Regions from separate parts of the Citrobacter sp. CFNIH10 genome, predicted to be linked through region 2. Evidence: riboswitches for the same ligand, from Rfam matches in the RefSeq annotation. Region 2 holds a riboswitch; each other region holds the start of a gene.
The links. A riboswitch is a leader RNA that binds a small molecule or an ion and turns the genes downstream of it on or off. The one in region 2 is predicted to bind cobalamin.
Positions count from the first base shown of each region.

Region 1 (4,237 bases), 2.5 Mb from region 2:
TCTGCCTGCTGCTCAACCAGCGCGACCTGCTGCGCCAGTTGACGACGTGAATAGCGATGCAGCGCTTTTTGCTGCAACAGGATGTGACCGGCGGTGGGCTTCAGCAGACCGGCCAGCAATGAAATCAGCGACGTTTTCCCGGAACCATTGGGGCCGATAATACCGACAAACTCACCCGGCGCCACGCTGAGTGAGACGTCATTGACGATCACTTTGCCTTTCACCTGCCAGTGCAGACTTTTCGCCTGAATTATCGCATCGCGGGTGGCAACCAGAGTCGGTACAGGATTGACGGTCATTTGGTCGGGTTTCCTCTGATCAGGATGATGGAAAACGCGGGCGCACCAACCAGGGCCGTAATAACGCCGATAGGCAGAACTTGTCCGGGGAGAAGCGTGCGGGAGATAACATCGGCGACGATCAGGAAAATGGCGCCGATCAGCGCGCTGACAGGCAGCAAACGATGGTGCTGATTGCCTACCAGCAGACGGGCGGCGTGAGGGATCACCAGTCCCACAAAGCCAATTGCGCCGACGATGGAGACCATAATGGCCGTCATACCCGTTACGGCGGCAATCAGCACGCCACGTGTGCGTTTTACCGGAATCCCCAGTGAGGCGGCGGACTCCGCGCCAAAAGAGAAGGCATCCAGATGGCGGGCATAACAGAAGCATATCGCAACGCCAACTAACGCTGTGGGGATCGCCAGCACCACATCCGGCCAGCGGACGCCGCTCAGATTCCCGAGTAACCAGAACATAATGCCGCGTGCCTGTTCCGCGTTAGCTGAACGGGTGATGATCAGCGAGGTCAGCGCATTGAATAACTGGGAACTGGCAATCCCGGCGAGAATGATTTGCGTCGTCACCCCACCGCCTTGTCTGCCGCCTGCCGCTACCGCCAGAAGGGCCACAAACAAAAAGGCAGTCAGGGCACCGACAAATGCGCCGAACGACATGCTGATCATCCCGGCGCCCAGTCCGGTCAGCGCAACCAGCACCGCACCGGTTGATGCGCCTGCGGAAATGCCCAGCAGATACGGCTCGGCAAGCGCATTGCGCAGTAACGACTGTAAAACCACGCCGGACACGGCCAGGCAGGCGCCACAACTGGCGGAGACCAGCGCACGGGTCAGGCGATAGTTCCAGACGATCCCGGCATCCAGCGCATCAACCGGATAATCGGTATCAAACAGATGGTTTGCCAGCGTGTTGAATACGTGCTGCCAGGGAATAAACGTCTCGCCAATGGCGATCCCTGCCAGCAGGACGCCACACATCAGCACGCTAACCCAGAGGGCGTGGCCGCAAACATTGACTGCCAGCCGACTAACGGCGTGACGTGGCCTGCGTAAATCGCTCATAGTCACCTGCGTTTCGGAGTGCGCAACACGCGCCAGCCCCGTCAGGAACTGGCGCGAAACGAGGGTTAATGCGCGGCTTGAGGATGCGCTAAACCATACTCAACCAGGGCGTCAGCCAGTTTTTCAACACCGTCAATCGTTCTGATTCCGGCATTCATGGTCTGTACATCAATCACGGGTAAATGATCGGCTTTTACGGCGGGGATCAGCTGGGTGACCGGGTCGGATTTCAAATAATCCATTTTCACCTGCCAGTCATCGGCCGGGAAACGTCGACGACTCATTTCCCCCAGCACAATCACTGTCGGTTGGGCTTTGGCGATGGTTTCCCAACCGACCGTTGGCCACTCCTCTGCGGAATCAATGATGTTTTTGATACCCAGGGTCTGCGCAATCCAGGCAGCAGGCCCTAATTTCCCGGCGACATACGGATCCAATTGCAGGTCGGCGCTGGAGAACCAGAAAACGGCAGAGACACTGTTGTCCATCCCGGCGATTTTGTTCTTCGCTGCCGTTTCACGTGCTTTGAGGCTGGCAATCAGTTCTTCGCCCTTATCCTGAACGTCGAAGATCCTCGCTAAGTCGGCCACTTCCTGATAGACCATTGCGATATCAAACATGCCTTTGCGCACGCCGTCACCGCCATCTTCGTTATCTTTCGCGCAGTCTGCCGGTGCGGTATAGACCGGGACTTTCAGTTCGCTGAACTGTTCATAAGACGCCACCGTGCCCGCAGGGCCGATCTGCCATTCGAACTGGCTGGCGACCAGATCCGGTTTTTTGGCAATGATGCCTTCGAAGCTGGGGATGTTCTGCGCAATAACTGCAATCTTGTCATTTGCCGTCTTATACGCGTCGGGAACGGGCCCGAACCACAGCGATGTGCCTACCACGCGATCGGCCAGGCCCAGCGCATACAGGATCTCAGTGCTGTTTTGTCCTACGGTGGCAACACGTTTTGGCGCTGCGTGAAATGTCATATCCCGACCACAGTTTTTTATCGTCAATGGATATTCCGTTTTGGCTGCATGAGAAAGACCTGAGGTGAGAAACAGTGCGGCACCAGCAACAACCAGAAGCATTTTTTTATAAGGTAAAGAGGTAACATTAGCGTGCATTATTATCATCCCGTTCATGCCAGAATCTGAACGTCTGGTCATGGATTATATCGTTCCATATATCGGGAGAGTTCATGACGATAGATGACAGGACATCGTGAAATTTATGCATGACGTTATGCAAATAAAGAAAGTCAGCGGTTCAGTCAAGGATCTGATTCACTCTTTCACGGTGCCTAGTATCAAATAATTCATCACATGGACCATCCCGTCCACTCAATGGGGTATAAATTTGACAGCAGGTCTCCTGACTCACGGTAATCAGAATATCGGCCTTCCCATAAAGATTCGCTTTACAGTGACCTGCAACAAAATATGCTGCACGAGGATATTCTGCATCCGCCTACAGTTGCGGGGGCAGTCATGGAATGGGATTGCAATAATCCGCACCATGTTCCTATTCATTACAATGTTGGTGCAATGAAATACTGTCGAAAAAGACTGTATCGGCATTTGTTAACAAGATCAATCGCAAGGGGAAAGACGAATTTTATTGAGTGGGATAAATTTTAGTTGTTGTGTATCAATGTGTTATGTTTTTTTTTGAGGATGAAATTGCGGATGTCGAAATGTAATAATGAAAAGCTAAATGAGAATTGATTGACATTGATCAAGTAATATTCTTATTCATGCGTGATTTACGTGATCTCTCCATATGCACTAATTGCCAGTCATCGTGCATATCCATCACAACCTGAAAATGATTACGTCGCCAGAATGAATAACCTCCCGGTAAAAAATGATGGGTATGTAAGTATAATAAGTTGTACCGCTGCTGCTCGCAGAATGTTTCAGCAAAAGCGAGTAACTGACGTCCAATACCTTTTCTGCGGTAACGTTTGTCCACATAGCAGCGACAAATTTCTGCCGTTTCTGTCAAAATATAGCGTCCGCGAAGTTCGGCTATACGGTCGTCATATTGGCAGACGGCCAGGGTCGCAATGAGTTCCTGCTTTTCGCTCCAGGCGCACAGCAATACATTGCGCTGCTGTTGAATATACTGCTGTTGCAGGTTAAAAACATCCTGCCCGGGAGTAGGGGCAGGTCTGTCAGCCGCAAAAAATTCATTCAGATGTTGAATCAGAAATAACTGAACCGCCGGAATATCTTCTCCGGTCATTTCACGTAGCGTAAATGAAATCACGAGTTGTCACTCTTATTTGCAGAAACTGAAAGCTGATAATAACAACACGGGAGGGGAAAAACAGGGGACAGAGCGGAAAATGTTACCGGCCTGTACAGGAACAGACCGGTAAGCGCAAAAAGATTATAAATCAGCCAGCGCCGCGTCGCGGTTCGGGAAAAAGGCCAGACGACCCGGAATCGGCTTAATGCCAGCGCGCGCCATCGTGCGCAGCGGCTGGAACTCAAGGTTACTTACGCGCAGTTCGCAGCCTTCTGGCAATCTTTTCACAAAGCGCTGGAAGGCATCCAGACCACCTGCGTCCAGCACCGGTACCGCGTCCCATTTCAGTACGACAATGCGTTTTCCTTCGATGCGTGACTCCAGATCGGTAAACAATCCTTCAGCGGCTGCAAAGAACAGTGGGCCGATCACGCGCAGCACCAGTACATCATCGGGGACCTCGACGTTAACCGCTGCCAGTCGCGTCATGCGTGCAATACGGCGCATAAACAGTAACGAGGCCAGTACAATCCCGACGCTGATGGCAATGACCATGTCAAACAGCACTGTCAGTGACATACACATCATCATCACAATGATGTCGTCTTTGGGCGCATGACGCAGCAAATC
Region 1 is NZ_CP026216.1:4,074,385-4,078,621, reverse strand. It holds gene C2U53_RS23525 (ABC transporter ATP-binding protein) at 1-299, opposite strand, end outside; gene C2U53_RS23520 (iron ABC transporter permease) at 296-1,363, opposite strand; gene C2U53_RS23515 (ABC transporter substrate-binding protein) at 1,429-2,481, opposite strand; cobalamin riboswitch at 2,701-2,929, opposite strand; gene C2U53_RS23510 (N-acetyltransferase) at 3,092-3,601, opposite strand; gene dauA (C4-dicarboxylic acid transporter DauA) at 3,749-4,237, opposite strand, start outside.
Region 1: another riboswitch for cobalamin. It lies ahead of C2U53_RS23515 (ABC transporter substrate-binding protein); the one in region 2 lies ahead of btuB (TonB-dependent vitamin B12 receptor BtuB).

Region 2 (4,237 bases):
TAACATCATTGCCGGGATAACCCAATTATCGTTGTGCTTTTTTGCGAAGCCGAAGCACAAACTGCGCGTAAACAATCATTCACAAAGCTGAACAAACAGATTAACTTTGAACTCTGGTATAGTGCCGGACAAGGCATACGGAAGGATTCAGACATCGTGATGGGCGTTAGAGCGCAGCAAAAAGAAAAAACCCGGCGTTCGCTGGTAGAAGCCGCATTTAGTCAACTGAGCGCGGAGCGTAGCTTCGCCAGTCTCAGTTTGCGTGAAGTCGCACGTGAAGCGGGCATTGCGCCAACCTCCTTTTATCGTCATTTCCGTGATGTTGATGAGCTCGGCCTGACCATGGTTGATGAAAGCGGTCTGATGTTGCGTCAGTTGATGCGCCAGGCTCGTCAGCGTATCGCCAAGGGCGGGAGTGTGATCCGCACCTCGGTCTCCACATTTATGGAGTTCATCGGTAACAACCCCAACGCCTTCCGTTTATTATTGCGTGAACGTTCTGGCACCTCAGCGGCGTTCCGTGCTGCCGTTGCGCGAGAAATTCAGCACTTCATCGCGGAACTTGCGGACTATCTGGAAATCGAAAACCATATGCCGCGTGCGTTTACTGAAGCGCAAGCCGAAGCGATGGTGACGATTGTCTTCAGTGCAGGCGCCGAAGCGCTGGACGTGGGCGCGGAACAGCGTCGGCAGTTAGAAGAGCGACTGGTACTGCAACTGCGCATGATTTCGAAAGGTGCGTATTACTGGTATCGCCGTGAACAAGAGAAGATGCCCCTCATTCCGGGTAACGTGAAGGAAGAGTAATGAAACAGTCAGTTCAGGATAAAGGTACGCTGCTGCTGGCGCTGGTCGCTGGCTTGTCAATCAATGGCACATTCGCGGCGCTGTTTAGCTCCATCGTGCCGTTTTCTGTATTTCCGATTATCTCGTTGGTGCTGACGGTGTACTGTCTGCATCAACGTTATTTGAATCGCACCATGCCTGTGGGTTTACCGGGTCTGGCTGCCGCCTGCTTTATTCTCGGCGTTCTGCTTTACAGCACCGTGGTGCGCGCGGAATATCCGGATATCGGTTCCAACTTCTTCCCGGCGGTGCTGTCGGTCATTCTGGTCTTCTGGATCGGCGTGAAAATGCGTAATCGCAAGCAGGAAGTGTCGGAATAAAGAGGAGATGCCGGATGAGACGCTTTGCGTCATCATCCGGTTATGACACTCACTTCGCCGTCAACAACACCCCACACTCCATATGGTGCGTATACGGAAACTGATCAAACAGCGCCAGACGTGATACGTCATGCGTCTGGCTTAACGTTTCCAGGTTCTTGCACAGCGTCTCCGGATTACAGGAGATGTACAGAATGCGCGGATATGCCTGTACCATTTTCTCCGTTTCGCTGTCCAGGCCGCTGCGGGGCGGATCGACAAAAATCGTTTCGCACTGATAGCTTTTCAGATCGATACCCTGCAAGCGGTTAAATTCGCGCACGCCGTTCATTGCCTGCGTAAACTCTTCCGCCGCCATGCGGATAATCTGCACGTTATCAATCTGATTCGCCGCAATGTTGTATTGCGCGGCGGCAACAGACGGTTTGGCGATTTCGGTGGCCAGCACACGGTCAAAATTGCGTGCCAGCGCTAAAGAAAAGTTGCCGTTACCGCAGTACAGTTCAAGCAGGTCGCCTTTCGAGCCTTTAGTGACATCCAGCGCCCACTCCAGCATCTGAATGTTCATGGCCGCATTTGGCTGCGTAAAGCTGTTCTCAACCTGGCGATAGATCATTTCTTTGCCCGCAACTGGCAAACGTTCATCAATGTAGTCCTGATCCAGCTCGATTTTGGTTTTTGTCGCGCGGCCAATCAGATGCACGTTCAGGTTCTGCGCACGCAGGGCGTCGCGGAGCGCTTCGGCGGCTTCACGCCATTCGTCGTCCAGCTTTTTATGATACAGCAGCGAAACCACTGCCTGATTACTCATGGTGGTGAGGTAATCAATCTGGAACAGTTTATGGCGCAACACGCGGTTGTCGCGCACGCCTGCGATCATCGCGGTCATCAACTGGTTAATCAGTTCACTCGCCGCAGGGAAGCTGTCGACGCGGATTCGGCTTTTGCTCTGTTGGTCAAAAATGATGTGATAGAGGTCATCGCCATCGTGCCAGATGCGGAATTCAGCACGCATACGGTAGTGACTGACCGGCGAACGAAACACTTCCGGGACAAGGTCAGAAAAGGGCGCCATCATACTCTGCAAGCGCACCACTTTTTCGGCGAGCTGCGCGTCATACTGTTCTGTCGGAAGGTGTTCGGGGGTCATGATGTATCCTGAAAAATAAAAGTACGCGGGGATTGTAGGGATTGCTCAACAGATGTCCAGTCATTGATGATCTCTCATATTTAACAAACACGCTGGACAGTAAGATGTTACAAACTGTAGCATCCGTGTGCCGGTCCTGTGAGTTAATAGGGAATCCAGTGTAAATCTGGAGCTGACGCGCAGCGGTAAGGAAAGGTGAGATGAGAGCGTAAGCAGACACTGCCTGTTGGGTGGGAAGTCTTCATCTCTTATATCCGTGGATAACCTTCCAAGCCCGAAGACCTGCCGGCTAACGTCGCAACTGGTTTTCATCATCGCGTACTATCGGTGGGACCTGCGGCATCCTTCTTATATTGTGGATGCTTTACAATGATTAAAAAAACATCGCTGCTGACGGCGCTCTCCGTCGCGGCTTTTTCGGGTTGGGCACAGGATGCCACCCCTGACACGCTTGTCGTGACAGCAAACCGTTTTCAACAACCTGTTAATACCGTTCTGGCCCCGACCGATATTGTCACCCGCGAGGATATCGAACGCTGGCAGTCCCGAACCGTTCTGGATGTCATGCGCCGCCTGCCAGGCGTGGATGTCGCCCAGAATGGCGGCATGGGGCAAAGCTCTTCTCTGTTTGTGCGGGGTACCGAAGCGAAACACGTTCTGGTGTTAGTCGATGGTATTCCGGTCGCCCGTCCGGGCATTACGAATAATTCCGATATTGACCAGATCCCGGTGTCGCTGGTGCAGCGCATTGAGTATATCCGTGGCCCGCGCTCAGCCATTTATGGCTCTGGCGCGATTGGCGGCGTAGTGAACATCATCACTATGACGGGTGAGGAACGTTCGCAGATTAATGCTGGCGTGGGGTCAAAAGGTTATCAGCAATATGACGGTACGTACCGCCAGCGTTTTGGCGATACCGTGGTAACCGCGGCCGGGGCTTATCAGACCACCAAAGGCTTCGACGTTCAGCCGCGTTCCAGCTATAGCGGCGACAGCGATCGCGATGGTTATCGCAATAAACTCTTCTGGGGTGGCGTTGAGCACAAATTTAACGATCAATTCGATGGTTACTTTCGTGGCTACGGCTATGCCAGTAATGCCGATTACGACCAGGGGAACTGGGGATATGACGGCGGAAACGACGAGCACCAGAATTACACTCAGTCGTGGGATACGGGGCTGCGCTTCAATTCTGGAATCTACTCGTCACAACTGGTCGCTAACTACCAGCGAATTAAGGACTATAACTACAGCAGCCTGAATGGGCGCTATGCCACAGGTTATAGCCTTGATGATATGGAACAGCGCTACGTCCAGTGGGGCAACAACGTTATTGTCGGGCACGGCGCTGTCAGTGCTGGTGTCGACTGGAAACAAGAAAAGCTGATGTCCTTCGGCGAGTATGGGACAGACAACTATAAGCGTGATAACACGGGCCTCTATCTCACCGGGCAACAGCAGATTGATAGCGTGACGCTGGAAGCGTCGGGCCGTGAAGACCATGACGACCAGTTCGGCTGGCATGGTACCTGGCAAACAGCGGCGGGATGGCAGTTTGTTGATGACTATAAAGTGACGCTTTCCTATGGCACGGGCTTCCTTGCGCCTTCACTGGGGCAACAGTTTGGTGCGGAGCGTTTTGGGATCGCCTCTAACCCAAACCTGAAGCCGGAAGAGTCGAAGCAGTGGGAAGCCGGATTAGAAGGGCTGACCGGCCCGCTTGACTGGCGTCTGTCGACCTATCGCTACAAAATTCAGAACCTGATCGACTACAACAACAATACCTACTTCAACGTCAAATCCGCGACCATCAAAGGCCTGGAATGGACCGGGAACCTGACGACCGGGCCGGTCGATCATCGCTTAACGTTGCAGTATGTTGATCCGCGTGATGATGAAACCGATCAGCCGCTTTATCGTC
Region 2 is NZ_CP026216.1:1,610,964-1,615,200, forward strand. It holds gene fabR (HTH-type transcriptional repressor FabR) at 157-807, shown strand; gene C2U53_RS11170 (YijD family membrane protein) at 807-1,166, shown strand; gene trmA (tRNA (uridine(54)-C5)-methyltransferase TrmA) at 1,216-2,316, opposite strand; cobalamin riboswitch at 2,431-2,621, shown strand; gene btuB (TonB-dependent vitamin B12 receptor BtuB) at 2,686-4,237, shown strand, end outside.

Region 3 (4,237 bases), 2.4 Mb from region 2:
GCGATCCCGCCAGCCCACACAGAGCGCCCGGACGCCGTCACGACGGCACAGCACCGCTGCCGCGCTCAGCAGCAGCCAGCTCAGCCGTGCAGGAATGTAGTTCGCGACGTCGTCCAGGCGAGCGCTGACCATGCCAATCGCCCGGTATTTTTCGTGTTTATAACCCACCATGGAATCCAGGGTATTCACCGCTTTGTAGGCCATAGCCAGCGGCGCGCCGCCAATTAAGAGGAAGAACAGCGGCGCGATAATGCCGTCAACCGTATTCTCCGCCACGGTTTCCACGACCGCCCGGTTGATCTGTTCTGGCTGAAGTTGCGATGTGTCGCGCCCCACAATCCACGAGAGCTTTTCGCGGCTTTGTGCAAGGTTACCTTCGCGCAGCGGGCGCTCAACCTCTTGCGCCGCCGTTGCCAGACAGCGCCCCGCCAGCACGGTGAAAATCATCCAGACTTCAACGACCCAACCGAGCCAAGGATGAATCCACGCCGCCAGGTGCAACACGCCCCAGGCAACCGCCCACGTCAAGCCGACAACCACCAGCCACATCACCCCACCACCAATGCGTAACGCCCGGTCGCTGTGGCAGTAGCGGCGAATAATCCGCTGCACGGCAGTGATCAGATTGCCTATCCAGCGCACCGGATGCGGCCAGTCTGGTGGGTCGCCAATCACGACATCGAGAAGCCAGGCCACACACCATGCCAGTAGCGTCATAACGCCTCCCGCGCGGCATTCAGCCAGTGATTAAGCATTAATGGACGCTGAGCAAAGTGAACGTGCAGGTAGCTGGCGAAGGTGTTGCCCGTTCGCCAGCCACCGGACCACGCCTGCACCGTCTGACCGTCACGGACTTTACGGCAAGCCAGCACAGCGGGGGTTTCAGGGGAAAAATCGGAGTAATGGAATTCATGACCGCGCAGCACATCGCCTTCCGCGGCCAGCAGCGTGGGCTGCAAAGCCTGCGCTTCACAATAGCCAAAGCGGGTTAGCCGTTTACCCATTTTGCTGCGACCGGGAAGGATATCGGCCATGCGATGCTCAACCCCGTCGGCATCTTCCAGCAGGCTGCCGAGGTACATTAATCCGCCGCATTCGGCATAAATGGCGACACCGCGCTGATGCGCCTCGCGCAGGCTTGTCAGCATAGTAGTATTGGCCGCCAGCGCGGACGCGTGCAGTTCCGGATAACCGCCGCCCAGCCAGACCATTTGACAATCGGGTAATTCGCGATCGTGGAGCGGGCTGAAGCGCACAATGTTGACGCCGGTACGCGCCAGCAGCGCCACGTTATCGGGATAATAAAAATTAAAGGCCTCATCATCAGCCATCGCCAGCGTCAGTCCTTCTCCGGCGTTGGGCGCAGGACGTTCAGGCCATTCGCCTGGCGGCAATGCCTGAAGATGGCTTAACGCCAGCAACCGATCGATATCCAGTGTACTTTCCAGCCGGGCGGCGAAATCCTGCCACGATTGTTGATTGACGACGGACTCACGCGCGGTCACCAATCCCAGATGCCGTTCGGGTAGCGCGACGCCGTCAACGCGCGGGACGTAACCCAGCACCGGCACAGCGCAGTAGTGCTCGATAGCGGTTTTCAGCAACTGGAAATGGGACTCACTGTTGACGCGGTTAACGATGACGCCGGCAATGTTCAGCGTCGGGTCGAAATGCTGGAAGCCCATCACCGTGGCGGCAATGGAAGTAGAAACGGCTTTCCCGTCAACCAGCAGAATGACCGGACAGCCCAACTGCTTGGCCATCGCGGCGGTACTGCAATAATCAGGATCTGTACCGTAACCGTCGTACAGCCCCATCACCCCTTCGATCACTGCAATATCTGCATCCTGCATCTGTTCGCGGAACAGCGCATTAAGCACCGGCTCGGGGAGCATAAAACTGTCGAGGTTGCGGGAGGCGGTACCGCTGATGGCCGTATGCCAGGCGGTGTCAAGGTAATCAGGGCCGACTTTGCAGGGCTGGACGCGTAAACCACGTTGTTTCATCACGTTCAGCAAGCCCAGCGTCACTGTGGTTTTACCACAGCCGCTACCGGTACCTGCCAGAACAAACGCGTACTGCTTTGCCGCCATGACCCTGATCCTGTTCAGGGTGGTAGGGATGTACTGACACCCAGTCTTCCGACTGTACGCATCTGAGCAACCCACTTCCCACCGAAGTTGTTGGTAGTATCCGACAGGCAGGTCTTCTGGCTTAGCGTCGTCCTCGCCCGTCCTTCCCAATCTTGCGATCAGTGGTCTTCACGGGGTTGTCAGCATCACAGCAGCGGGGGCTGCGGGGGATTTTCACCCCCTTCCCAGACACAAATGTGTCAAACCTGTCGGCTTAAATGATGAACAGAATGAATTCTCCTCATCACAGCAATACTTTTCGTTACTTATTCGTTACGCATTTTTTATCAACAAAAAACGCCGCAATAAAACGATTCTGAATGAAATGTCGTGCAAGAGAATAATGAAACCTCTTAACAATGACACTGTATCTCATCACAGAAATAAAAACTGGTGAAGTTTATTCCGTAAAGAGCGATATTTTATTGCGCTATGACAATTTATTGCTGTACTAAAAACACTTAACCATTATAAATGACCGGATTACGCGGGAATATCAAAAATCGGCAATAGCAAAATATTGCTATTTATGCCGATTCAGCAGGCAAGTTTTCATTTATTTTTTGCCGATAGGCCTGCGGCGTAACCTGATAAGTCTGACGGAACACTTTGCAAAAATAGCTGGTTTGCGAAAAACCTAAATTGCGGGCAATACTGGCAATGCTCCAGTCACTGTGACAAAGCAGCTCTCTGGCACTGGCCATGCGCTGTTGATTGACCCACGCGTTAAAGCCAATGCCCTGATATTTTTTGAACAGTTTGCTGAAGTAGTATGGACTCAGATATACGTGCGAGGCCACATCTTCAAGGCGAAGATCGTCTGACAAGTGGGCATCAATATAGCGTAACGCTTTTTTCATTTTGCTGTCATGAGGGCTGGCGGCGCGGGTCGGGCGTGAAGGCTCAGCAGGTTGCGTGCTGTCTTTGATCACCACGAAATTGAGTTGCTTCTTGAGGCAGTTTTCAACAATGAGTTTGAGCAGATCCGCCGAGGCCATCACGCGAGAATAGTCCATTTCCGGGACATTACTGAACTCATTGAGCAGTTCAGGATCGGCCTGCCAGCGATCGTCAACCTTCATGATATCGAGCAGATCGGCACCATCATCGTTACGTAAACGCACCTGGCCGCACAGAACGAATCCAACAAGATGGCCTGCGATCACGAGAGGAATAGAGAAATCGGTAAGCCCGGCATGGCAGCGATAGATACAGGGTTGATCCGATTTTGACGCTTCCAGTCCCCCACAGCGATCGCTCATACGACACCGGGTACTGTGTTGCGGATGCTGACGCATCAGTTGGCAAAAAGGTGTGAAATTAAACAGCTCAGAAATCTCATCACCGTGAATATTGACAACCACAACAGCCAGGCTGGTCGCTTGCGCAAAATCCTGTGCGATTTTATTAATGAGTTCTGAGTTCAGGGTGCTCGCAGAAATCATGATAAAATCCCTCAGTTAATCCATTGTTATAATGAAAACATAAATTTTACATTTACTTCTTATCATCCCCATCCTTGTATGTAAATGACAGAAAGTACAAGGGACAATAACAAAAGTCTCCCTGGGTGGGGAGACTTTTTAGTCAGTTCGTGAAAGCAGATCACGAAAAAGAAATTAAAGACGTGATATTAGCCACGCCAGCCAAAATTACGCGTCCGTCTCTTCGATTTTACACGTATTACAGGGCAAATTTTTACCGATAAGGTACTTATAGATAGCCGCGCCCGCACACGCACCAATCAATGGCGCAATAATCGGCACAATAAAGTACGGAATATCGCGTCCACCAGTCATCGCAATATCTCCCCAACCTGCCATCCAGGCGAACAGCTTAGGACCAAAATCACGCGCCGGGTTCATGGCAAAGCCGGTTAATGGGCCTGTGGATGCACCAATTACCGCCACCAGAATACCGATCAGCAGTGGCGCCAGTGCCCCTTTAGGCACACCGTTACCATCGTCGGTCAGCGCCATAATCAGCCCCATCAGGATTGAGGTGATGACGATTTCGACCCCTGCCGCCTGCCACACGCTCAGCGCGGCCGCCGGATAGGTACTGAAAATACTGGCCAGATAGAGGCTATCTGCGCTGCCACGAAC
Region 3 is NZ_CP026216.1:4,490,610-4,494,846, forward strand. It holds gene cbiB (adenosylcobinamide-phosphate synthase CbiB) at 1-717, opposite strand, end outside; gene C2U53_RS25995 (cobyrinate a,c-diamide synthase) at 714-2,093, opposite strand; cobalamin riboswitch at 2,182-2,357, opposite strand; gene pocR (regulatory protein PocR) at 2,660-3,577, opposite strand; gene pduF (propanediol diffusion facilitator PduF) at 3,785-4,237, opposite strand, start outside.
Region 3: another riboswitch for cobalamin. It lies ahead of C2U53_RS25995 (cobyrinate a,c-diamide synthase); the one in region 2 lies ahead of btuB (TonB-dependent vitamin B12 receptor BtuB).